DNA from 2 places in the Vogesella sp. XCS3 genome. Region 2 is predicted to be linked to the other one. Evidence: riboswitches for the same ligand, from Rfam matches in the RefSeq annotation. Region 2 holds a riboswitch; the other holds the start of a gene.
What was found. Region 2 has a riboswitch for glycine ahead of gcvT (glycine cleavage system aminomethyltransferase GcvT). Riboswitches for the same ligand answer to the same signal wherever they lie in the genome.
Positions count from the first base shown of each region.

Region 1: another riboswitch for glycine. It lies ahead of glyA (serine hydroxymethyltransferase); the one in region 2 lies ahead of gcvT (glycine cleavage system aminomethyltransferase GcvT).

Region 1 is NZ_CP085530.1:448,646-460,780, forward strand. Features, by position in the region: gene LCH97_RS01975 (ornithine cyclodeaminase family protein) at 1-713, opposite strand, end outside; gene LCH97_RS01980 (transporter substrate-binding domain-containing protein) at 873-1,655, shown strand; gene LCH97_RS01985 (FAD-binding oxidoreductase) at 1,766-3,007, shown strand; gene LCH97_RS01990 (L-serine ammonia-lyase) at 3,358-4,758, opposite strand; gene glyA (serine hydroxymethyltransferase) at 4,912-6,168, opposite strand; glycine riboswitch at 6,318-6,413, opposite strand; glycine riboswitch at 6,415-6,502, opposite strand; gene LCH97_RS02000 (nuclear transport factor 2 family protein) at 6,667-7,116, opposite strand; gene LCH97_RS02005 (NAD(P)-dependent oxidoreductase) at 7,113-7,760, opposite strand; gene LCH97_RS02010 (LysR family transcriptional regulator) at 7,884-8,747, shown strand; gene LCH97_RS02015 (methyl-accepting chemotaxis protein) at 9,092-10,960, shown strand; gene mmuM (homocysteine S-methyltransferase) at 11,089-12,033, shown strand.
Region 2 is NZ_CP085530.1:1,651,679-1,663,813, forward strand. Features, by position in the region: gene LCH97_RS07830 (methyl-accepting chemotaxis protein) at 1-263, shown strand, start outside; gene gcvP (aminomethyl-transferring glycine dehydrogenase) at 360-3,215, opposite strand; gene gcvH (glycine cleavage system protein GcvH) at 3,450-3,836, opposite strand; gene gcvT (glycine cleavage system aminomethyltransferase GcvT) at 3,912-4,997, opposite strand; glycine riboswitch at 5,035-5,131, opposite strand; glycine riboswitch at 5,139-5,239, opposite strand; gene LCH97_RS07850 (hypothetical protein) at 5,454-5,846, shown strand; gene LCH97_RS07855 (amino acid permease) at 5,939-7,261, opposite strand; gene gluQRS (tRNA glutamyl-Q(34) synthetase GluQRS) at 7,502-8,404, opposite strand; gene fdxA (ferredoxin FdxA) at 8,461-8,784, shown strand; gene cheD (chemoreceptor glutamine deamidase CheD) at 8,841-9,443, opposite strand; gene LCH97_RS07875 (chemotaxis response regulator protein-glutamate methylesterase) at 9,440-10,522, opposite strand; gene LCH97_RS07880 (CheR family methyltransferase) at 10,519-11,388, opposite strand; gene LCH97_RS18855 (methyl-accepting chemotaxis protein) at 11,373-12,135, opposite strand, start outside.

The DNA of each region.
Region 1 (12,135 bases), 1.2 Mb from region 2:
GGTGCGATCTCGTGCGCCTGGGGCGCGTTGGTGCTGATCGAGGTAATCAGCGCCGGGCGGCGCAGCGCGCCCACGTCCAGCACCGGGCTGCCTGCTGAGGTACACAGCATGATTACGTCGGCATCGGCGGCAGCGTCTTCGGCCGAGGTGGCCAGTTCGATGCGGGCATCCATCGCCAGCAGCTGTGCCTGCAGGGCGCTGTCTGCTGCCAGGCCAGGGGCAAACACGCGGATGCGCGTCCACGGCCGTAGCGCCAGCACGTGGCGCAAGTGGGCCTGGCCGACAGCGCCGCAGCCGATTAGCGCGAGCTGCTGGCTGTCCGGGCGCGCCAGCAGCGCTACTGCTAGTGCGGTGGTGCCGGCAGTGCGCTCTACCGTGAGCAGGCTGGCGTCGCAGAACAGCAGTGGCTGGCCGGTGTGCATCGAGAACAGGCTGGTCCAGGCGGTTACCAGCGGCTTGCCGCCAGTCACGATATACGGCGACAGCTTGGCGCCAAACAGCTGCTGGCTGGCCAGCACACCCTGATAGGTGATGACGTCGCCGGTGTCGCCCGGAAACAGTGTCAGCGTTTGCGGTGGCTGCACCGCCTGGCCCTGGCCCAGTGCGGTGAACAATTGCAGCAGCACCTCGCGTACCGGCAGCTGCGGCAGGTGCGGGCGGATGGCGTCGGCGGTCAGGACAAGCGGGGCGGCGTGGTGATTGATAGCGTGCATGGTGTCATGGCGTGGCGAATGGCAATGCCCCTAGCTTAGCGATGAAGAAAAAAATTGTCCATGATGGAAATTTTATCTATTCTTGCCGGCAAGCGGCCAAGACGAGCCGCCACCCGCTACCGGCACCCGCCGGGCCGGACCCCGCCAGGAGAAATCATCATGAGCAAAACCCGCACTGCCAGCCGCTATCTGCTACCCCTCATCGCTTTGCTGGCCGGCCCTGCGCTGGCCGGTGGCCAGGCCGTCCGCATGGGGCTGGAGCCGTTTTACGCCCCGTTTGAAAGCAAGCTGCCCGACGGCAAGCTGGTGGGCTTCGACATCGAGATCGGCAACGCCATCTGCGAACGCATGGCCGCCAAGTGCAGCTATGTGGAAACCTCGTTCGAGGGGCTGATTCCGGGGCTGAAAGCGCGCAAGTTCGAGGTAATCAACTCGGCGATGAACATTACCGCCAAGCGCCGCGAATCGATTGATTTCACCGTGCCGATCTACATCGTGCCCATCCAGATGGTGGCGCGGCGTGACAGCAAGCTGCAGCCCACCGTGGCTGCGCTGAAGGGCAAGACCGTCGGCGTGCTGCAGGGCGCCACGCAGGAAGACTTTGTGCGCAAGCACTGGGAGCGTGAAGGCGTGAAGGTCGTGGCCTACCGCGACCAGAGCCAGATCTATCTGGACCTGGCCGCCGGCCGCCTGGATGCCTCGGTTCAGGAAGGGCAGAATGCGCAGGAAGGCTTTCTGGACAAGCCGCAGGGCAAGGCTTTCGAGTTCAAGGGCAAGGTGCTGAGTGACTTTGCCACCCTGGGCGAGGGCACCGGCTTTGGCGTACGCAAGGGCGACCCGCTGAAGGCCGAGCTGGACAAGGCCATTACCGCACTCAAGCAGGACGGCACCCTGAGCCGCCTGTCGCAAAAGTATTTCAAGCGCGACATTATCGCCAAGTAGGTTTTTACCCGCCCGGCTAGCCGCCGGGCGCCGGTGCGCCAGGGTTGGCCGCATCGTTTGACTATCGCCGCGGCCAACCCTGGCGCGGCAGCAGGAAGGCAACAAGCAGCATGGATGCAGATGTAATCGTACTGGGTGCCGGCATGGTCGGCGTATCGGCCGCCCTGGCCCTGCAGCAACGTGGCCGTCAGGTATGGCTGCTGGACAGGCGCGCGCCTGGTGAAGAAACCAGCCACGGCAACGCCGGCCTGCTGGAGCGGGCGGCGGTGATACCGTACGGTTTTCCGCGCCAGCTGTCGTCGGTGCTGCGCCTGGCGGCCAACCGCTCGCCCGACGTGCGCTACCACCCGGCCACGCTGCCATCCTACGCCGGCTGGCTGTGGCAGTACTGGCGCGAGTCGGCACCGGCACGGTTGGCCGCTACCGGCCGCGCCATGCTGCCCTTGCTGGAAGCCTGCCTGCCCGAGCACGACGCCTGGATTCGCGCCGCCGGTGTGACCGAGCTGCGCCGCAGCGAAGGCCTGCTGGAGGCGTGGCGCGGCGAGGCTGCATTTTTTGACGAAGCGGCCAATGCGCAGCGTATCGCCCGCGAATACGGCCTGGGCGTAAGCGTGCTGGACGCGGTGGCGCTGCGTCAGGCCGAGCCGGGGCTGGGGCAGGGCTTTAGCGGGGCGATTCACTGGCACGACCCGCACAGCATCCGCGACCCCGGCGCGCTGGTGCGCGGCTACGCGGCCTACTTCCAGACGCTGGGCGGGGTATTGAAACAATGCGCGGTGCAGGGCTTGCGCCAGGCCGGCAACGGCTGGCAGGTACATACCGACGCGGGTGTGTACCAGGCACGCGAAGTGGTGCTGGCGCTGGGGCCGTGGTCGGACGACCTGTACACGCCGCTGGGCTACCGCATCCCGCTACAGGTGAAACGCGGCTACCACATGCACTACCATGCGCGCGGCCCCGGCTTGCAGCGCACCGTGGTAGACATGGAAAACAGCTTTCTGGTGGCGCCGATGGCGCGTGGCTTGCGCCTGGCTACCGGGGTGGAGCTGGCACGCCGCGACGCACCGCCCACGCCAAACCAGCTGGCGCAAGCCGAAGCGCTGGCGCAGGGCCTGTTCCCGCTGGGGGAGCGAGTGGACGCCCAGCCATGGGTGGGCTGCCGCCCGTGTCTGCCGGACATGCGCCCGGTGATCGGCGCCGCGCCGCGTCACCCAGGTTTGTGGTTCTGCTTTGGCCACAGCCATCTGGGGCTGACGCTGGGGCCGGTTTCCGGCCGCCTGCTGGCCGAGATGATGCTGGGCGAGAAGCCGTTTACCGACCCCGAGCCGTACTCGCCGGCGCGCTTTGCCTGAGGGTGACTTAGGTACAAGCTTGGCAGGGGATAGGCCGCGCCATATTGGTCTCTACGGTCATCCTGTATTGAATCCGCTGCGCGGATTGTGTTTTGCATTGCCGGTTCCGCCCGGCGGACGGGGTACTTTCTTTTGCGTCGCCAAAAGAAAGTACCCAAAGAAAAGGCGACTCGGGGCTGCTCGAAACCCCGCCCAAAAGCACAGCCCCCAGGCACCGCCGAACTCGCCGCGTGCTAACGTCACGCGGCTCAAACAAATCGGCGGCTTAAAACCTGGGGGCTATGCTTTTGTACGGCTCGCGCCAACGGGCTGCGGGTGCCGTAATCACAATCTTCAAACGATAAAAGTCTTTAGCACTCCACAATATTCACCGGCACCTCGATCACATTGATCGCCAGGCCGCCGCGTGCGGTTTCCTTGTACTTGGTGCTCATGTCGCGGCCGGTGTCGCGCATGGTCTTGATCACGCGGTCCAGCGATACAAAGTGCTGGCCGTCGCCACGCAGCGCCATGCGCGCGGCGTTGATCGCCTTGATCGACGCCATGGCGTTGCGCTCGATGCACGGTACCTGTACCAGGCCGCCTACCGGGTCGCAGGTCAGGCCCAAGTTGTGCTCCATGCCGATTTCGGCGGCGTTTTCCACTTGCTCCGGCGTGCCGCCCAGCACTTCTGCCAGGCCGCCTGCTGCCATGGAACAGGCCGAGCCCACCTCGCCCTGGCAGCCCACTTCGGCGCCGGAGATCGACGCGTTCAGCTTGAACAGGATGCCGATAGCGCCAGCGGTCAGCAAAAAGCGCACGATACCGTCGTCGTTGGCACCTGGAATGAAACGGGCGTAGTAGTGCATCACCGCCGGGATGATGCCGGCCGCGCCGTTGGTCGGCGCGGTGACCACGCGGCCACCGGCGGCGTTTTCTTCGTTTACCGCCAGCGCGTACAGGTTGACCCAGTCCATCACGGTGAGCGGGTCGCGCAGCGCGGCTTCCGGCGAGGCCAGCAGCTTCTGGTACATGTCGGCGGCGCGGCGTTTTACCTTCATGCCGCCGGGCAGAATGCCCTCGCGCTCGCAGCCGCGCTTCACGCAGCTTTGCATGACTTGCCAGATGTTCAGCAGGCCGGCGCGCACTTCATCTTCGCTGCGCCAGGCCAGCTCGTTTTCCAGCATGATCTGGCTGATGGACTTGCCGTGGCGCTGGCACAGCGCCAGCAGCTCGGCACCGGTCTTGAACGGGTGCTTCAGCTCGGTGACGCCGGGCGGGGTGAAGCCGGCGTCGATGGCCGCTTCGTCCACCACGAAGCCGCCGCCCACCGAGTAGTAGGCGCGCTTGGACAGGCTATCGCCGTTGGCCGCAAACGCTTCGAAGATCATGCCGTTGGGGTGGTAGGGCAGCGCCTTGCGCTTGTGCAGGATCAGGTGTTCGCCTTCGACAAAAGGCACCACGTGGCTGCCCAACAGGCGGATGGCCTTGTCGGCACGGATGGCGGCCAGCATGCCGTCTACCGCGTCGGTGTCGACCAGGTCAGGGTATTCGCCCTGCAAGCCCAGCAGCACGGCCGTATCGGTGCCGTGGCCTTTGCCGGTGGCGCCCAGCGAGCCGAACATTTCGGCTTTTACGCTGGCGGTGGTGGCCAGCAGGCCGTCTTTTTCCAGCCGCGCCACAAACTGGCGGGCGGCACGCATCGGGCCAACGGTGTGGGAGCTGGACGGGCCAATGCCGATCTTGAAGAGGTCGAATACGCTGATAGCCATGCTGCTTCTCTTTTTATGGTGCGGGCGCGGGTAGCGCCCCGGGTGTTGTCTGTCCGGCTGTGTGGGCCGTGGTGTGCAGGTGCTGCCGGGGCAGCGGCGGCATTGTACTGAGCAATGCCGCCGCTGTGTGCACTACCGATGCTGCAGTGCGTTTTAACGATACACAGGGAAGGCCGCGCATAGCTCGGCCACCTGGCGGCGTACGCGCGGGGCAACGTCTGCGTTATCGATATCGTCCAGGATATCGCATACCCAGTGCGCTACCTGGCCGGCTTCGGCGCTGCCGAAACCGCGGCTGGTGATGGCCGGGGTGCCAATGCGGATACCGCTGGTGACAAACGGGCTTTGCGGGTCGTTCGGCACCGCGTTCTTGTTGACGGTAATGCAGGCCGCGCCCAGCGCCGCGTCGGCGGCCTTGCCGGTGAGGCCTTTGTCGATCAGGCTCAGCAGGAACAGGTGGTCGTCAGTCTTGCCCGATACCACGGTATAGCCGCGCTGGCGGAACACCGCCACCATGGTGCGGGCGTTATCCAGTACCTGCTGCTGGTAGGTTTTGAATTCGGGTTGCAGCGCCTCCAGAAAGGCCACCGCCTTGGCGGCGATCACGTGCATCAGCGGGCCGCCCTGAATGCCGGGGAAAACCAGCGACTGCAGCTTTTTCACCAAGGCTTCGTCCGGGTTGGCCGCCAGGATCAGGCCGCCGCGCGGGCCGCGCAGCGTCTTGTGGGTGGTGGTAGTTACCACATGGGCGTGCGGCAGCGGGCTGGGGTAGAGCCCGGCGGCCACCAGGCCGGCCACGTGCGCCATGTCTACAAACAGCCAGGCGCCAACGCTGTCGGCAATCTGGCGCATGCGCGCCCAGTCCACCACCAGCGAGTAGGCGGAGAAGCCAGCTACCAGCATTTTTGGCTGGTGTTCGGTGGCCAGCCGTTGCACTTCGTCGTAATCAATGGCGCCGCTTTCCGTGTTGATGCCGTACTGCACAGCCTTGTAGATCTTGCCGGAAAAATTGACGCTGGCGCCGTGGGTAAGGTGGCCGCCGTGTGCCAGGCTCATGCCCAGGATGGTGTCACCCGGCTGCAGCAGCGCCATATACACCGCGGCGTTGGCCTGGCTGCCGGAGTGCGGCTGCACGTTGGCATACTGTGCACCAAACAGCTGGCAGGCGCGGTCGATGGCCAGCTGTTCCACCACGTCCACGTGCTCGCAGCCGCCGTAGTAGCGCTTGCCGGGGTAGCCCTCGGCGTACTTGTTGGTGAGCTGGGTGCCTTGCGCCTGCATCACGCGCGGGCTGGTGTAGTTTTCCGAGGCAATCAGCTCGATGTGGTCTTGTTGGCGCTGGTTTTCGGCCTGGATGGCGGCCCACAGTGCGTCGTCGAAGCCGGCAATCTGCATGTCTTGCGTGAACATATCTGTCTCCATGTCGTGTCTGGCTGCAGCGGCAGCCGTGTGCATGGCTCTTTGGCGGGGTGCCCAGGGTGCCGCGTAACGGCATGGGCGGGCAGGGGCATGGCTGGCACAAAGGCGAGGGCACCCGCCCGGCCATGCCGGACGATGCCCCCTCTGTCCCTTGTGCCTGAGATATTGCGGCGCGCGATTGCGTACCGGGTGTCCTTCGGCGAGGCGGCTTTGCGGCCAACCTTCTCTCCAGAGTGCCTCGCGTCCACAGTTCTTTTGCCTGAGAGTTTCTGGGGCGATTCCCCTTCGGCGCTGCCGCAAGGGCAGTCTCTCCTGTGGTTGCGGCCGGGGCAGGTATGGCACCTGTCAACCGGCGTGGCTTGCAGAATCTAGAAGACGGCGAGTGCCACTGTCAATGCGTGAGATGAAACTATCGATGTGCAAACGCAGCAAAACGCCGCCCCTTGCGCAGGGCAAGCAGGGCGGCGTAGCGGGCGTTTTGCCGGCTGGCTAGAACATGCCGTTGCCGTTAGCGTCTTTGGCCGGCACTGGCTGGATCACGTCCCAGTGCTCGGCAATCTTGCCGTCCTGCACGCGGAAGATGTCCACCACAGCCACGCCCAGCTCGCCTGGCTTGTCCTGGCTGTGCACGTGCAGCATCACCAGGTCACCGTCGGCCAGCACGCGCTTGATGCTGGCGCGGCTTTGCGGGTTATTGGCGCGGATCCAGCGCACGTAGTCTTGCAGCGGCGCAACGCCGTTGGCCACCTCCGGGTTGTGCTGGATGTAGCCGGGTGCTAGGTAGGTGGCTGCTTGCTCGGCGTCCAGTTTGCCGAAGGCGGCGTCGTAAAAAGCCAGCACCAGTGCCTTGTTGGCGTCCTCGCGCGGGCCGGCCAGCGCGGGCAGGGCGGTGCTGGCCAGGCTTGCGGCCAACAGGGTGGCGGTTAACAGGCGCTTCATTTGGCTGCCGCCACGGTAAAGCGCTGGCGATGGTGACGTGCCTGCTCGGCTTCATCGACGATGGCCACCGCCAGATCGGCCACGCTGATGCCGGCCGGGGCTTCGCCGTCCATCAGCAGGTCGTTGGCACCCAGCTGGTACTGGCCGCTGCGCTCGCCCGGTGCCAGCAAAGCTGGCGGCGACACGAATACCCAGTCCAGCACGGTTTCGTCTTGCAGCTTGTTCAGTGCCTGGCGTGCGCCTTCGGCGCCTTCCTTGTATTCGGCCGGGAAGTGCGGGGTGTCGATCAGCTGCAGGCCCGGTGCCACGTACAGGCTGCCCGCGCCGCCCACTTCGATGAAACGCGCCACGCCGGCGGCCTTGGTGCCCGCCACGATGGCATCGTGGCCTTGCAGGAAGAGTGTGCGGATGTCGGCTTTGTCCCAGCCCGGGTTGAAGGCGCTGATCACTACGTCGTGGCCGGCTACGTCACGGGCGATGGTGTCGGCGTCGTAGGCGTTGCTGGCCTTGACGGTAAGGTTGGCCGCAGCGGCAACGCGTTCCGGGCGGCTGACCAGGGCGGTAACGTGGTGGCCGCGGGCCAGCAGTTCCTGTTGCAGAGCTTGGCCGACAAAACCGCTGGCGCCGATGAGTGCGATGTTCATGCTGTGTCCTTTCGGGTGGGGTAGGGGAATAACTGCATGGTAGATCACGCGCCTGTGGCTGATAATCCGTTATGGAATTCAATCATTGTTAAGCTGAGGTTCACGATGGAAGCGCTACGCAGCATGGCAGTCTTTGCCGCGGTGATCGAGCAGGGTTCGATGAATGCAGCCGGGCGTGAGCTGGGCATGACCGCATCGGCGGTGAGCCAGCACGTACGGCGGCTGGAGCAGCAGCACCAGGTGGCGCTGCTGCACCGCACTACCCGCAAGCTCACGCTCACCGAAGCCGGCAGCGTGTTTTACCGCAGCTGCGCCGCCATGTTGGCCGCAGCAAATGAGGCCAACGTACAAATGGCGGCGCTGCGTGACGAGCCGGTGGGCGAGCTGCGTATTGCCGCCCCCAGCGGTTTTGCCGGCGGGGTGCTGGGGCAGGCGCTGGCGCCACTGCTGGCGGCCAACCCTGGTTTGAGCCTGCGCCTGTTTTTTCAGGACGAGATGATAGACCTGGTACAGCACCGCATCGACCTGGCGCTGCGCGCCGGTAACCAGCCGGATTCCACGCTGGTGGCGCGCCATCTGGCCGATTGGCCGTTTGTACTGGTGGCGGCGCCGGCCTATCTGGCGGCGCGCGGCACGCCACTGCAGCCGGGCCAGCTGTACCAGCACGACTGGATAGGGCTGGAGCAGGAACACGGCCTGACACCTTTGCGTTTGCAGCGGGAGGGCGAGGTGGAAATATTGCGGCTGCGCTGCCGCATCGCCAGCAACAGCATGTTGTCGGCACGCGCCTTTGCACTGGATGGGCTGGGTATCGCCATGCAGCCCGAGCCGGAAGTGCGTGCCCAGCTGCAAGCAGGTTTGCTGGTGCAGCTGCTGCCAGACTGGCAGGCACCGGCCCTGCCGGTCTACGCGGTAACGCCGCGCCGCGATGTGCTGCCGGCCAAGGTGCGGCACGCTATAGCTTTATTGCAACAATCCATGCACTAGCCCTTGACTGTTTCTTGTGCAGTTATTGACATTTGCATTTATGGATAACTTAAAAAAACTTGTATGTATTGAAATATTTGGCTAACAAACAAAAGGGCACACCAAGGTTTAAAGATTTCGTTGGCCAAAGTCCCCCTCTTGGCGCATAAATTCAATGAAAATGCTTACAAGTGAGAGAGAAACGTTTTGTATCCGGCTCACTTTGGCATGATCACGTGCCATTTCGACAGTATTTTGTATGCAAATTGTTTTGTGGTGCCTGGGGAAGCTGGCTGGCGTGCTTGGTAGTACCATCGCGCAGTCCGAAAAAACATATCAATAGACATTCAGGGGAAGCTCGAATCATGACACTACGCACGCGCTTGATGATCTTTGTCCTGCTGGTACTCACCACGCTGTCCGTGGTGTTCTGTACCGTGGCGTACCTGAAAATGAGCTCGGCACTGGAACAAGAAATCCAGAACGAAATCAAGATGGCTGCTGACAACAAGGTTAGCTTTGTCAGCGAATGGGTAGATAGCCGCCAGAAAATCGTGGGCTCGGTGTTGCCGCGCTTCGGTACGGGCGAGCTCAAGCCGATGCTGGATCAGGCACGCGATGCCGGTGGCTTTGACGATATGTATGTCGGCCAGCCGGATAAAACCATGACCCAGTTCACTGGCGGGTCGCCAGTGCCACCGGGCTACGACCCTACCGTGCGCCCTTGGTACCTGGCTGCCAAAGACGCAGCAGGCCCGATTGCCTCGCCGCCGTACATCGATGCCGCCACCAAACGCCCCATCATTACCTTTGCCCAGGCGCGCAAGGATGGTGGCAACCTGGTAGCGGTAGCGGGGGGTGACGTAACCCTGGCGCGTGTGGTGCAAGAAGTGACCGCGGCCAAGCTGCCAGGTGACGGTTTTGCCTTCCTGGTTACTGCCGAAGGCGACGTGATTGCCCACCCGCAGAAAGATTCCGGCCTGAAGAAAATTGGCGAAGTAATGCCAGGCTTTGACTTGGGCGCACTGGGCAAGGATGGCCAGATCCAGGAGGTAGAGCAGGATGGCGTTACCGACCTGGTAGCGCTGTACCCGGTACCGAAAACCAGCTGGCTGTTTGGCGTGGTGGTGCCGAAGGCGGCTGCACTGGCACCGGTGAAGCAGCTGCTTTCCGTGATGGCCGGCCTGGCTGTGGCAGCCTTGGTGCTGGCGGGTATCCTGGCCTACGCCGGTGTGGCCAAAATGCTGGCGCCGCTGAACGTGCTGCATAAAGCCATGGTAGAGGTAGCGAGTGGCCAGGGCGACCTGACCAAAACCCTGCCGGTAGGCAACCGTGACGAAGTCGGCCAGATTGCCGAAGCGTTCAACCAGTTTGTGGCCAAGCTGCGCGAGATGTTCATCACCGTGCGTGACGAATCCGACGCCCTGGCGCGCGACGCCGCCGACCTGAACCGCGTGGCCGAGCAAATCGCCCAGGACTCGCGCGTGCAGTCCAGCGAGCTGTCGGCTACTGCCGCCACCATCGAAGAAATCACCGTCAGCATCAACCACATTGCCGACCACGTTGGCGAAACCGAAGCGCTGGTGTCGCGTTCGCGTAGCAACTCGGTGGAAAGCCACCGCGCCATGACCGAGGTGGAGCGCGAAGTGCAGTCCATCCTGCACGCGGTATCGTCCCTGCACGGTGTAATGGGCAGCCTGTCCGGCCAGTCCGAGCAGATCAAGGGTATTGTCGGTGTGATCCGCGATATTGCCGACCAGACCAACCTGCTGGCGCTGAACGCCGCCATCGAGGCGGCCCGTGCGGGCGAGAGCGGCCGCGGCTTTGCCGTGGTGGCCGACGAGGTGCGCAAGCTGGCCGAGCGCACCGCTACCGCTACCGTGCAGATTGCCGAGATGATCGATACCGTTATCCGTCGCACCGGCGAAGCCATTACCCACGCCGATGTCACCAACGAGAAAGTCAGCTCCGGTGTGACCCTGTCGCGCGAAGCCGCCTGCAAGGTGGAAGAGATCAAGCACAGTGCCGAGGAGATTTCCTCGCGCATGAGCGAAATCACTTCGTCCACCGCCGAGCAAGGCGTGGCCACCAACGAAATGGCACGCAGCGCCGAGCGCGTAAACGTGATGGCACAGCAAACCGATACCAGCCTGCAAGAAGCCCTGGCTACCATCAATGTGCTGGCTACGCGCGGGGATGAGCTCAAGGCGCTGGTGGCAAGGTTCCGCCTGTAATCGGCTATGCCGGCGGGGCGCAAGCCCGCCGGATATTCACCGGATAAACCCTGTTTGCCTGGCAAGCAGGGTTTATTTTCAAACACGCGAGCCCCTTAGCCGGGCTCGTTTCGCATGTAGGGGCAGCTATGCAAGACCCGTTGGCCGCAGTGGCCATGAATGATGTAATCATCCTGGATGGCGCCATGGCGTCCGAGCTGGAGCGTCGCGGCTGCGACCTGAACGACGCCTTGTGGTCGGCGCGTGTGCTGCTGGAAGCGCCCGAGCTGATCCGCCAGGTGCATTACGACTACTACGCCGCCGGTGCCGACGTGGCCACCACGGCCAGCTACCAGGCGAGCTTTGAGGGCTTTGCCAAGCGCGGTATCGGCCACGAACAGGCGGTAGCGCTGATGCAGCAGTCGGTACGCCTGGCGCAGGAAGCGCGTGACGCCTTTTGTGCCGATGCGGCCAACCTGGCCGGCCGCAAACGGCCGCTGGTGGCGGCCTCGGTCGGCCCGTACGGCGCCATGCTGGCCGATGGTTCGGAATACCGTGGTGGCTACGGCCTGAGTGTGCAGCAGCTGATGGACTTCCACCGGCCGCGTATCGCCGCACTGCTGGCGGCCGGCCCCGACCTGCTGGCCGGCGAGACTTTCCCGTGCGCCGAAGAGGCGCTGGCACTGGCCATGCTGCTGCGCGACGAGTTCCCCCGCGCACGCGCCTGGGTCAGCTTCTCGTGCCGCGATGCTGCCAAGCTGAGCGATGGCACGCCGCTGGCCGACGCTGTCGCCGCGTTGGCAGACTTCCCGCAGATTGTGGCCGTGGGCGTGAACTGCACTGCACCGCGCCACATTGCACCATTGTTGTGCGAGGCGGCACGGGTTTCGGGCAAGCGCCTGCTGACCTACCCCAACTCGGGCGAAAGCTACGACGCCACCACCAAGACCTGGCACGGCAGTAGCGACCCGGGTGCCTTTGCCGACGCCGCTCGCCAGTGGCGCGCTGCCGGCGCGGCCTGCATTGGCGGCTGCTGCCGCACCACGCCGGAAGATATCCGTGCGCTAAGCGCCTGGTTGCGCCCGCAGCGCTAGGGCTTGGGCCGGCCGGAGCCCGTCGGGTGCGCCAACACAAAGCCTGTCTGCCACGCAGACAGGCTTTGTTGTTGATGGGGCAGGGTGGCGCGCTGTGCCCGT
Region 2 (12,135 bases):
GCTCGGAAGAGGCACAAAAAGCCGGCAACGCCATCGAGCTGATCGAAGACCGCACCCGCGAAAGCGTCAACACCATGGGGCAGATCCACCAGGAGCTGCAAGAGCAAGCCAGCGCCAGCCAGGATATTGCCGGCAACGCCGACCAGGTGTCCGATATGGCACGCCGTACGCTGAACAGCGCGCTGGAGGTAGAAGCCGAAACCCGCCGCCTGCAGCAGCTAGCGCAAAACCTCAACAAAACGCTGGCCAGCTTCAGCGGCTAGTTTTGGCAGCCGCCATCAAAAAACCCCGCCAGCTTGCACCGGCGGGGTTTTGCTTTGCCTGCGGCCAACCTGCCAGGTTGGCCGCATGGGCAAGGCTTACTCGTAGTTGTCGATGGACGGGCAGCTGCACACCAGGTTGCGGTCGCCGTATACGTCGTCGATACGGTTCACGCTAGGCCAGAATTTGTTTTCCAGCACGTACGGCAGCGGGAAGAACGCCTGCTCGCGGCTGTACGGGCGGGTCCACTCGCCAGCGATGTCGGCCTTGCTGTGCGGTGCGTTGCACAGCGGGTTGTTGTCCTTCGGCCAAACACCGTTCTGCACCGCGTCGATTTCCTGACGGATGGACACCATGGCGGCAATGAAGCGGTCCAGCTCGGCCTTGGACTCGGACTCGGTCGGCTCGATCATCAGCGTGCCGGCTACCGGGAAGCTCATGGTCGGCGCGTGGAAGCCGTAGTCCATCAGGCGCTTGGCCACGTCTACCTCGGTTACGCCGGAAGCGGCTTTCAGCGGGCGCAGGTCGATGATGCACTCGTGCGCCACACGGCCGTTCTTGCCGGTGTACAGCACCGGGTAGTGAGCAGCCAGCTTGTCTTTCAGGTAGTTGGCGTTCAGCAGCGCGATCTCGGTAGAACGCTTGGCACCCTCTGCGCCCATCATGCGGATATACATGTAGGAGATCGGCAGGATGGACGCGGAGCCGAACGGCGCAGCGGATACCGCGCTCTGGCCGGCCACGGCACCCGGTACTTCCGCTACCACGTGGTTGGCCATGAACGGCGCCAGGTGCGCTTTCATGCCAATCGGGCCCATGCCCGGGCCGCCACCGCCGTGCGGGATGCAGAAGGTTTTGTGCAGGTTCATGTGCAGCACGTCGGCACCGATGTCGGCCGGACGAGTCAGGCCCACCTGCGCGTTCATGTTGGCACCGTCCATGTACACCTGGCCGCCGTTGGCGTGGATCAGTTCGCAGATTTCCTTGATGGACTCTTCGAACACGCCGTGGGTGGACGGGTAGGTAATCATCAACGCGCCCAGGTTGGCCGCGTGCTGCTCGGCCTTGGCCTGCATGTCGGCCATGTCCACGTTGCCGTTGTCGTCGGTTTTCACCACGACAACCTGCATGCCCAGCATCTGTGCGGTGGCCGGGTTGGTACCGTGCGCCGATTGCGGGATCAGGCAGATGGTGCGGTGCGCATCGCCACGGCTGGCGTGGTAGCGGCGGATAGCCAGCAGGCCGGCGTATTCGCCCTGCGCGCCGGAGTTCGGCTGCATGGAGATGGCGTCAAAGCCGGTGATGGCCAGCAGCTGCTGCTGCAGGCCTTCGATCATTTCCAGGTAGCCGGCAGCCTGCTCGCGCGGGGCGAACGGGTGCATATTGGCAAACTCGGGCCAGGTCACCGGGATCATTTCGCTGGTGGCGTTCAGCTTCATGGTGCAGCTGCCCAGGCTGATCATGCTGTGGTTCATCGCCAGGTCGCGGTTTTCCAGCTTCTTCAGGTAGCGCAGCATCTCGTGCTCGCTGTGGTGCTCGTTGAACACCGGGTGGCTGAGGATGGCGGATTCGCGTTTCAGGCTGGCCGGAATGGCGTCGGCAGCGGCCGCGTCCAGCGCAGCGATGTCGGCCGCCTTGCCGGTGAAGATTTCAATCAGCTGAGCCAGGTCGGCTTCGGTAGCGGCTTCGTGGAAGGCCACACCCAGCACGCCATTACCGGCGTCACGCACGTTGATACCGGCAGCCAGTGCAGCGGCGTATACCTTGGCCGCATTGGCGCCCAGCTCCACCTGTACGGTGTCGTAGAACTGCTCGAACTTCAGCTTCCCGCCTGCCGCTTTCACCGCGTGGGCGAAAATGGCGGCCAGGCGATGGATGCGCTGGGCAATGCGCTTCACGCCAGCCGGGCCGTGGTACACGGCGTACATGCCGGCCATATTGGCCAGCAGCACCTGGCTGGTGCAGATGTTGGAGTTGGCTTTTTCGCGGCGGATGTGCTGCTCGCGGGTTTGCAGCGCCATGCGCAGCGCGGTCTTGCCTTTGGCATCGATGGACACGCCGATGATGCGGCCAGGCGCCGAACGCTTCATGTCGTCGCGGAAAGCAAAGTAGGCCGCGTGCGGGCCGCCAAAGCCCATCGGCACGCCAAAGCGCTGGGTGTTACCCAGGGCTACGTCGGCGCCCATTTCGGCTGGCGATTTCAGGGCGACCAGTGCCATCACGTCGGCGGCCACGATGGCGACGCCACCTTTGGCTTTGACGGCAGCAATGTACGGGGTCAGGTCCAGCACGTCGCCGGCTTCGCCCGGGTACTGGAACAGCGCGCCGAAGTAGTCGCCGTTGCCGGCTTCTTCCGGGTGGCCCGACACCAGCTCGAAACCGAAGTATTCGGCGCGGGTTTTCAGCACGTCCAGCGTTTGCGGCAGCACGCGGCTGTCTACAAAGAAGCGGTCGCCTTTTACCTTGGAAGCGCGACGCGCCAGCGCCATGCCTTCGGCGGCGGCGGTGGCTTCGTCCAGCAGCGAGGCGTTGGCGATATCCAGGCCGGTGAGGTCGATCACCATTTGCTGGAAGTTCAGCAGTGCTTCCAGGCGGCCCTGGGCGATTTCAGCCTGGTACGGGGTGTAGGCGGTGTACCAGCCCGGGTTTTCCAGCACGTTACGCAGGATCACACCGGGGGTAATCACCGGGTAGTAACCCATACCGATAAACGATTTGTTGATGACGTTCTTGCTGGCCACGGTTTTCAGGTCGGCCAGGGCGTCTACTTCGCGCTGCGCAGCCGGCAGGTCCAGCGCACGGTTAAAGCGGATGCCGGCGGGCACGGTTTGCGCCACCAGGTCTTCCAGCGAGCTGGCACCGATTTCGGCCAGCATCTGCTGCTGTTCGGTATCGCACGGGCCGATGTGGCGGGCGATGAATTCTTGATGATTGAAGAGTTGCGAGAGAGACATGTCTGCGATTCCGTCTAATCGATTAGCCACGAAAACACACGAAAAAACACCGGTAGGGCAACAGCTCAAACCTGTTGCGGCGTAACCCAAAGCTGGGCGTACTGCGCCAAAGGTGTAGCAGCCTGGTCGTGGCACTCGCCTCAAGCGCCGCCAGCCATTTTTGTGTCCTTGCGTGTGTTTCCGTGGCTAATAAAAAAAAATGCCCCGCCATCTTGCGATGGCAGGGCTGTCTTATCAGGCGCCGATTTCGGCTGCGTAGGCAGCGGCGTCCAGCAGGCCGTCCAGATCAGCAGCGTTGGCCGGCTTGATCTTGAAGAACCAGCCTGCGGCGTACGGCTCGCTGTTGGCCAGCTCAGGGTTGGCTTCCAGCTCGGCGTTCACTTCCAGGATTTGGCCTGCGATCGGGGCGTATACGTCGGAAGCGGCTTTTACCGATTCCACCACGCCGGCTTGCTCTTCGGCAGCCAGGTTGGCGCCTACGGCGGGCAGCTCGACAAATACGATGTCACCCAGCAGCTCTTGCGCGTGCTCGGTAATGCCTACGGTTACGGAGCCATCGGCTTCCAGGCGCAGCCATTCGTGGCTGGATACGTATTTCAGTTCGGCAGGAATGTTGCTCATCGTTTCTCTCCAGAAAAATGTGTCGTGTTGGTGTAACGGGGCAGGCGCTCGCTCGCCCCGTCGTTATACACCAGCTTATTCAAAAACTTTCTTGCCGTTACGCACGAACGGCATTTTCACCACACGCACGTCGGTCAGCGTGCCGCGCAGGTCTACCTGGGCGGTAGCACCGGTGGCTGCCGGTACACGGGCGATGGCGATGGAATGCTTGAGGGTGGGCGAGAAGGTGCCGCTGGTGATGATGCCTTCGCCGATACCGTCTACCACAACCTTCTGGCCTTCGCGCAGTACACCACGGCCTTCCAGCACCAGGCCGACCTGCTTCATGGCCACGCCGGCGGCTTTTTGCGCTTCCAGCGCGCTGCGGCCGATAAAGTCGCGGCCTTCGGTCATGGCGATGGTCCAGCCCATGCCGGCTTCCAGCGGGGAGACGCTGTCGTCCATATCGTGGCCGTACAGGTTCATGCCGGCTTCCAGGCGCAGCGTGTCGCGGGCGCCCAGGCCGATAGGCGCCACGCCGGCGTCTTTCAGCTCGTTGAAGAAGGTGATGGCTTCGGTAGCGGGAATCATGATTTCCAGGCCGTCTTCCCCGGTGTAGCCGGTGCGGGCAAAGAACCACTCGCCGGATGGCAGGCCCTGAAACACTTTCAGCGCGCGGATAGCGTCGGCTAGCGCCGGCTTCACGCTGCACACCTTGTCGATGGCGGTAGGGCCTTGCACGGCCAGCATGGCCAGGTCGCGGCGCACTTGCAGCTTCACATCGAAACCGGCGGACTGCTTGTCCATCCAGGCCAGGTCTTTTTCGGTGGTGCCGGCGTTAACGACCATGCGATAACCAAAAGCGGTGAGGTATACGATCAGATCGTCTACCACACCGCCTTGTTCGTTCAGCATGCCGGAATACAGCGCCTTGCCCTCGAAACCCAGCTTGGCCACGTCATTGGCAATCAGCTTTTGCAGCCAGGCCTTGGCGTCGCTACCGGTGATGTCCACCACGGTCATGTGCGACACATCGAACATGCCGGCGTCGCTACGCACGATTTCGTGCTCTTTCAGCTGCGAGCCGTAATGGATGGGCATGTCCCAACCGGCAAAATCGACCATTTTCGCGCCGGAGGCGAGATGGGCTTCGTATAGGGGGGTGCGTTGCGGGGCTGTCATGGCAGGTCCTTGTCCGAGCGTGAGTTTCCTCTGTTTCTCACACCCCTCTGTCCCTGCACCTGAGATTTTCCGGCATTGCGCCGTTAGCCCCTTCGGTGGGCGCATCCTGTGCGCCGCTCTCCAGATTCTGCGGGGAAAACCCCGATTCTTGCAGTCCTTTTGCCTGAGCGATTGCGGGTGCACTTGCGCCTTCGGCGGCGGTTCTGCCCTGCGGGCAAACCGCTCTCTCCTGCGGAATGCGCGCATTATCGTTGCCACAGCGTGGCTTGGCAAGCTGGATTTGGCAGCACTGTGGCTGCGGTTTGCCGGGTTTTGAACAGATGAACAGGCACAGCCAATGCGCTATGCTATATAGCTATCAAATGTCTTGCAGCAACGGCCTTTGGCCGGCAAAAACATTAGCACCCGGCTTACCATGCCAACACATACCGGACAACTCAAGCGCACAAGATGGCCATGGCACAAGACCAAGCCCCCGCTTTTTACCCTTCTGCCATCACGCTGCCAGCCCACCAGGGTTTGACGGCACAGGTCATACAGGAGAACGCCATGCCGTCATTATCGATGGACGAGATTCTTGCCAATCTGGAAAGCTATAGCGAACATGCCGCGCGGCTGGCGGGCCCCGGCCGGCCATACGCCACCGTGCTGCACGATACCCTGCAGCACGTTACCGCACACTTGGCGCCGCTGGAAAAATCACTGGTGATACGGGCCGCGGCCCAGGCTTTTGGCCGCGCGGCGGAGAGTGCCCCTCTGCTAGAAACTGCCATGCCTGGCGCAAACGATATCGGGGCGCATTGTCTGCTACATGGCGAAAACCACCTGATTCCGTTCAAGCTGGACTGAGCAGGGCCAAGGTTGGCCGCAAAAAAACCAGGCCCGGCATACCGTGTACGCCGGGCCTGCTGTCATGTTGGCCGCAAGCTACCCTGCCCTGCTTAGCCTTTCACCAGCCGCTCGCGCAGCTGCCACAGATAAATAGGCAGGCCGGCCAGCAGCAGCAGCACGCCCCACATCACCACCTCGGCACCCGAGCCATAAATGGTCCACATGGCAAAGATGAAACCGCCAAACGAAAACGCCAGCGGTGCGTACCAGTCGCGGCGTGTGAACTGGCGGTGGCGCTTCAGCATCACCGCCAGCAGCGCCATGGCGCAGAAAGCATACGGCAGCAGCGTGGTGGCGGTAGCCAGCAGGATGACAAATTCGAAAATCTGCACGCCACTGTCGCCGCCAGCGTACTTGCTGGCCAGCAGGATGGTCACCAGCACGGTAGACAACAGCAAGCCTACGATAGGCACACCGGCCTTGTTTTCACGCACAAAGAAGCGCGGGAACAAATGGTCGCGTGCGGCCGCGGCCGGAATATGGCCCTGCATCAGGCACCAGCCGTTCAGCGCGCCAAAACAGGACACTACCGCGCCCAGGCCTACCGCGTAATACGCCCAGTTGCCCCACAGGTGGCGGGCAGCGTCGGCAAACGGGGCGCTGGATGCGGCCAACTGGCTGGCCGGCATTAGCCCCTGCAGCGCAATGGTGCTCAGGATGTACAGCCCGGCGGCAATCAGCGTGCCCAGCACGGTGGCACGCGGGATGGTGCGCTCCGGCTGATCCACGTCACCGGCCGGCACCGACGCCGACTCCAGCCCCAGAAACGCCCACAGCGTCAGCGCCATGGTGGCGGGGATCGCCTCGCCCAGCGGCTTGTGCTGCGGGTTGAATTGCACGAAGTCCGGGTTCAGGTACAGCAAACCGGCGATGGTAACGCCACCCAGCGGCAACAGCTTGATCAGCGTGGTGACAATCGCCACGCGGCCCGAGCTTTGCGGGCCGCGGCTGTTGATCCAGGTCACCAGCCAGATCAGGCCGATGGCGGTGGCACCGGCGGCCAGGTTGCTCTGGTTCAGCACCGGAAAGAACACCCCCAGGTAGCTGACACCAGCCACGGTCAGCGCGGCGTTGCCGGCCCACAGCGCGATCCAGTACCCCCAGGCAATCAGAAAACCGGCAAAGTCGCCAAAGCCTTCGTGAATATAGGCGTAAGGGCCACCAGCTTTATGTGGCAGCAGCGTGGCCAGCTTGGCAAACACCAGCGCCAGGCAAATGGCGCCCAGCGAGGTAATAGTCCAGCCAATCAGCGACGAGCCACCGTATTGCGCCAGCGACGCCGGCAGCAGAAACACGCCAGAGCCGATCATATTGCCCACCACCAGGGCGGTACACATCCAGAAGCCGAGCTTGCCCGGTGCAGCCTTAGTCATGGCGGCCTCCTTGACAGGCAGGGGAAACAGCGGAAACAACAATGCACGGCCAGGCCGCACGGGGAATGAGGTATTGCATGGAAAGTCCTGATTGTTCTTGGGTTTTGCTGGTGTCCACAGGCCCACCCCTGTCTCGGGGCGTGGCCATGCCGTACACAGAGCGTTGCACGGCATCACAAAACAAACAGGGCCCCGACGAGGAGGCCCTGCTGCTGTGCACAAAATTATAGCGGTTTTTGGCTATGTCAGGACGATAGGCCCGACCGGTACCTGCGCCAGCCGCCAGTTTTGTCGCGCCCACTGCCATATCTCGTCGCGTGTCTGTACGTGGTTTGGCACCGGGTGCCCTAATCGTGCCAGCGCATCGCGCAACTGCTGCGCGACGTTGGCCGCATCAATCGCCGGAGCCAGCGTCTGCTTGGAAAGTTTCTCGCCCGCCGCATTCACCATCACCGGCAGGTGGCAATGTGTCACCGGCGGGCCGCCCAGACACTGGCGCAGCCACAGCTGGCGCGGTGTGGATACCAGCAGGTCGGCGCCGCGCACGATATCGGTCATACCCTGCGCAATGTCGTCCACCACCACCGCCAGCTGGTAAGCCCAGAAACCGTCGGCCCGCAGCAGCACCACATCGCCGATATCGCGCTGCAGCTGCTGGGCGTAATGCCCCTGCAGCCGGTCCTCAAATGCCAGCTCGGCGTCGGGCACGCGCAAACGCCACGCCCGTGCCTGCCGCCCCGCCGCCACGTCGTGGCGGCAAGTGCCGGGGTAGACCATGCCATCCACACCACGCAGGCCCGATTCGGCAATTTCCTTGCGCGTGCAGGCACAGCCATAAGCGTGGCCGGCGCGGATCAGCTGATCCAGCGCTGCACGGTACAAGTCGTGACGGTCATGCTGCCACACCAGCTCGCCCTGCCACTCAAAACCAAAGGCTTCCAGCGTATGCAGGATGGCACTGGCAGCGCCGGGCATTTCACGTGGCGGGTCCAGGTCTTCCATGCGCAGCCACCACTGGCCACCCTTGCGATGCGCCTCCAGATAGCTACCCACCGCCGTGGTGAGCGAGCCGGCGTGCAACAGACCGGTAGGACTGGGGGCAAAACGGCCACGGTATGGCGCGGTAAAAAGCGAGGCTGACATGGCAGGAAAAGACGACAACAATGAGTAGATGAACAAGCAAGCGCGGGGGCCGCAGCATGACGCACGTTGTAACCGAAGCCTGTATCAAATGCAAATACACCGATTGCGTGACGGTATGCCCGGTGGACTGCTTTCACGAAGGGCCCAACTTTCTGGCTATCGACCCGGACGAATGCATCGACTGCACGCTATGCATTGCCGAGTGCCCTATCGATGCCATCACCACCGACAGTGACCTGCCCGCAGATCAGGCGCATATGCTGGCACTCAATGCCGAGCTGGCGGCGCAGTGGCCGGTGATCAGCAGCCAGAAAGCCCCGCTGCCAGACCACGAGCACTGGGCCACCCAGCACGGCAAACTGCCCTTGCTGGAACGCTAGGCATAAAAAAGGTTGGCCGCGGCCAACCTTTTGTTTTGCTTGCCATGCCAGACGGGCTAGATGAACAGGTCGATATCGCCACCATGCTTTTGCTCGGTATCGCGGTCGATACGGCGGCGGTAGCTTTCTTCTTCCTGCACCAGGGTTTGTTGCGGGTTGATCTTTTTCACCATCACCTTGCCGGTATCGGTAAAAAAGTAGATCTTGCGCGCAATATCCAGCCCCAAGTCCTCGGCCACGATAGGGATGTTCTCCTGCGCCAGGAAGGCGCGCACGAAACCGGCGTTGCGCTGGCCGATGTTCACCGTGGTCATGCCGGCAATCACATTACCGCCGCCAAACACCTTGGCTTCCAGCGTGCTGCGGTTGGCGCCCAACTTGAGCATGTCGTTAATCAGCAGCTCCATGGCGTGGGTACCAAAGCGCGCGGGCATCAGGCGGTCGCTATTGCTGCTGCCTTGGTCCGGCAGCATGAAGTGATTCATGCCGGCAATGCCGGTTTTGCGGTCACGCAAACAGGCCGAGACACAGGACCCCAGCACGGTAACCAGCAGTAAGCCGTCTGCGGAGGCTTCGTACTCCCCTGGCAACAGCTTGGCGGCAGCGCGGCCGAAGCTTTTATCGAAATATCGATGATGAGCCGTACCGGCGATTGTCATCCGGCGTCCCTCGTCGATTTGCCAGCCAGATAGGCCAGCACCCGTTCTGCCACTTTATCCAGCGAGGCCACCTCGTGTACCGCACCGATTTCGTAAGCAGCCCGCGGCATGCCATACACCACACAGGAAGCCTGGTCCTGGCCGATATTGAACGCCCCGGCTTCGCGCATGCGCAGCATGCCTGCCGCACCATCCCGCCCCATACCGGTAAGAATCACCCCGACGGCACGCTTGCCCAACAGGTTGGCTGCAGAGTCGAACAACACGTCGACAGCCGGACGGTGGCGGTTCACCGGCTCGCTCTGGCTCAGCTCGGTTACAAAACCGCTTGCCACCTTGCGCAGGCTAAGGTGGGAATGGCCAGGCGCAATGTAGACGTGCCCGGGCAAAACAGGCTGCCCGTCGGTAGCTTCACATACCGACATGGCACAGCACTGGTCCAGGCGGCGCGCAAAAGACAGGGTAAAGTTTTCCGGCATATGCTGCACCACCAGCACCGGCGGCGTATCAGCGGGCAAGGCAGACAGGAACTCGCGCAGGGCCTCGGTGCCACCGGTAGATGCCCCCACCACGATGATGGCATCGCGGGGCAGGATGGCAGAGGCGGCAGGGATGCGCGGCTGGGCGGTGGCACTGTCACGCTGGATAAAGCGCGCCGGCAAACGCACGCGCGCATCGGCCGCCATACGGATTTTCTCGCAGATTTTCTCGGCGTAATCCAGCATGCCACGGCTGATATCCAGCTGCGGCTTGGCAATGCAGTCGACGGCCCCCAGCTCCAGCGCCCGCAAGGCGGTTTCCGAGCCGCTAGCCGTCAATGAGGAAATCATCAGCACCGGGGTTGGCCGCAAGCTCATCAGACGGCGCAGAAACTCCAGGCCGTCCATCTTGGGCATTTCAACGTCAAGGGTGATCACGTCCGGGTTGGTTTCACGGATACGTTCGCGGGCAGCAACCGGGTCCGGGGCAAACGCCACGACTTCCATATCGCTTTGTTCATTGATGATCTTGCCCAGCAACTCGCGTATCAGCGCTGAATCATCAACTACGACCACGCGTATCTTGCGCTCCGGGTTCATGGTGTTTTTCCACTCGCCAGGCGGTAAGCGGTCTTGCCGCAGGGCGAAAAGGTATCGGTTATATGCTGGATATTCTCGGAATGCCCCAGCAGTAATAAGCCATGCGGTTTCAGGTACTGGGCAAAATGCTCCAGGATCCCGGCTTGCGTAGGCTTATCAAAATAGATCAGCACATTGCGGCAAAAAATTACGTCAAACATGCCTAGCTGTGGCCAGCTGCGATCAACCAGATTGATCTGGCGGAATTCCATATTGCGCATCAGGCCCGACTTGACCTTGACCATGCCTTCGTTCTGACCGCGCCCGCGCAAAAAGAACTGCTTGAGCTGCTGGTCACTGAGCTTGGCAATTCTATCGAGAGCGTACACCCCTCCGGCCGCCTTCTTCAAGACATTGGTATCAATATCCGACGCAACGATATGATAATTACCCGACCTTACCGCCGGGTCGAGCGTCATGGCGATTGAATAGGGCTCTTCGCCGGTAGACGAGGCCGAGCTCCACACACGGTAGGCCTCGCCACGGTCGGCGTGCTTCTGCGCGTGCTGATGCAGGATATCGAAGTGGTGCTGTTCGCGGAAAAACGATGTGAGGTTGGTGGTGAGCGCATTGATGAAATGCTCCCACTCGTGCGCCCCGTCGGGCGAGCGCAACAAGGCCAGGTAGTCGGTAAAGTTGGCGACACCAAGCCGGCGCACATGTTTGGCCAGCCTGGCGTACGCCATGTGGTTTTTTACCGCACTCAGGGCAATACCGGTTTTGTCGTAAAGCAACTCGCGGATGATGCGGAAATCTTCATCGGAGAAATGAAGATCCCGCGCAAAGATGCTTTCCTTATCGCTGGCTGTGCTCAGAACTCCTCCCACTCGCCTTCATCCGTCGCGGCCGGGCGTACGGCCTGGTGGTTCATGGCGGGCAACGCTTTACGCACGGGTGCGGGTGGCTGCGGCACCAGCACGCTGGCTTGCGGCTTGCGCTCCTGCTTGCGTGTCACGGCGCCGAGCTGATCCAGCTTGAAGATAGCCACGGCATCGCGCAGATTCGAGGCCTGCTCTTCCAGCGATTCGGCAGCCGCGGCAGCCTCTTCAACCAGCGCGGCATTCTTCTGCGTGTTCTCGTCCATCTGGCTTACCGCCAGGTTGACTTGCTCGATGCCGGAGCTCTGCTCGATGGAAGCGGCCGAGATTTCGCTCATGATGTCGGTAACACGGCGAATGGACGAGACGATCTCTTCCATGGTGCGGCCCGCTTCGTCTACCAGACGGGTACCGGACTCCACTTTTTCTACCGAGTCGCCAATCAGGCCCTTGATTTCTTTGGCAGCGGCTGCCGAACGCTGCGCCAGGTTGCGCACCTCGCTGGCTACCACGGCAAAGCCACGGCCCTGCTCGCCGGCACGGGCGGCCTCTACCGCCGCGTTCAGCGCCAGGATATTGGTCTGGAAGGCAATACCGTCGATCACACTGATGATGTCCACAATCTTGGTGGCACTCTCGTTGATCTCGTTCATGGTGGACACCACTTTGCCCACTACCACACCACCACGCGACGCAATATCGGAGGCACCCACCGCCAGGCTGTTGGCCTTGCGCGAGTTCTCGGCGTTCTGCTTC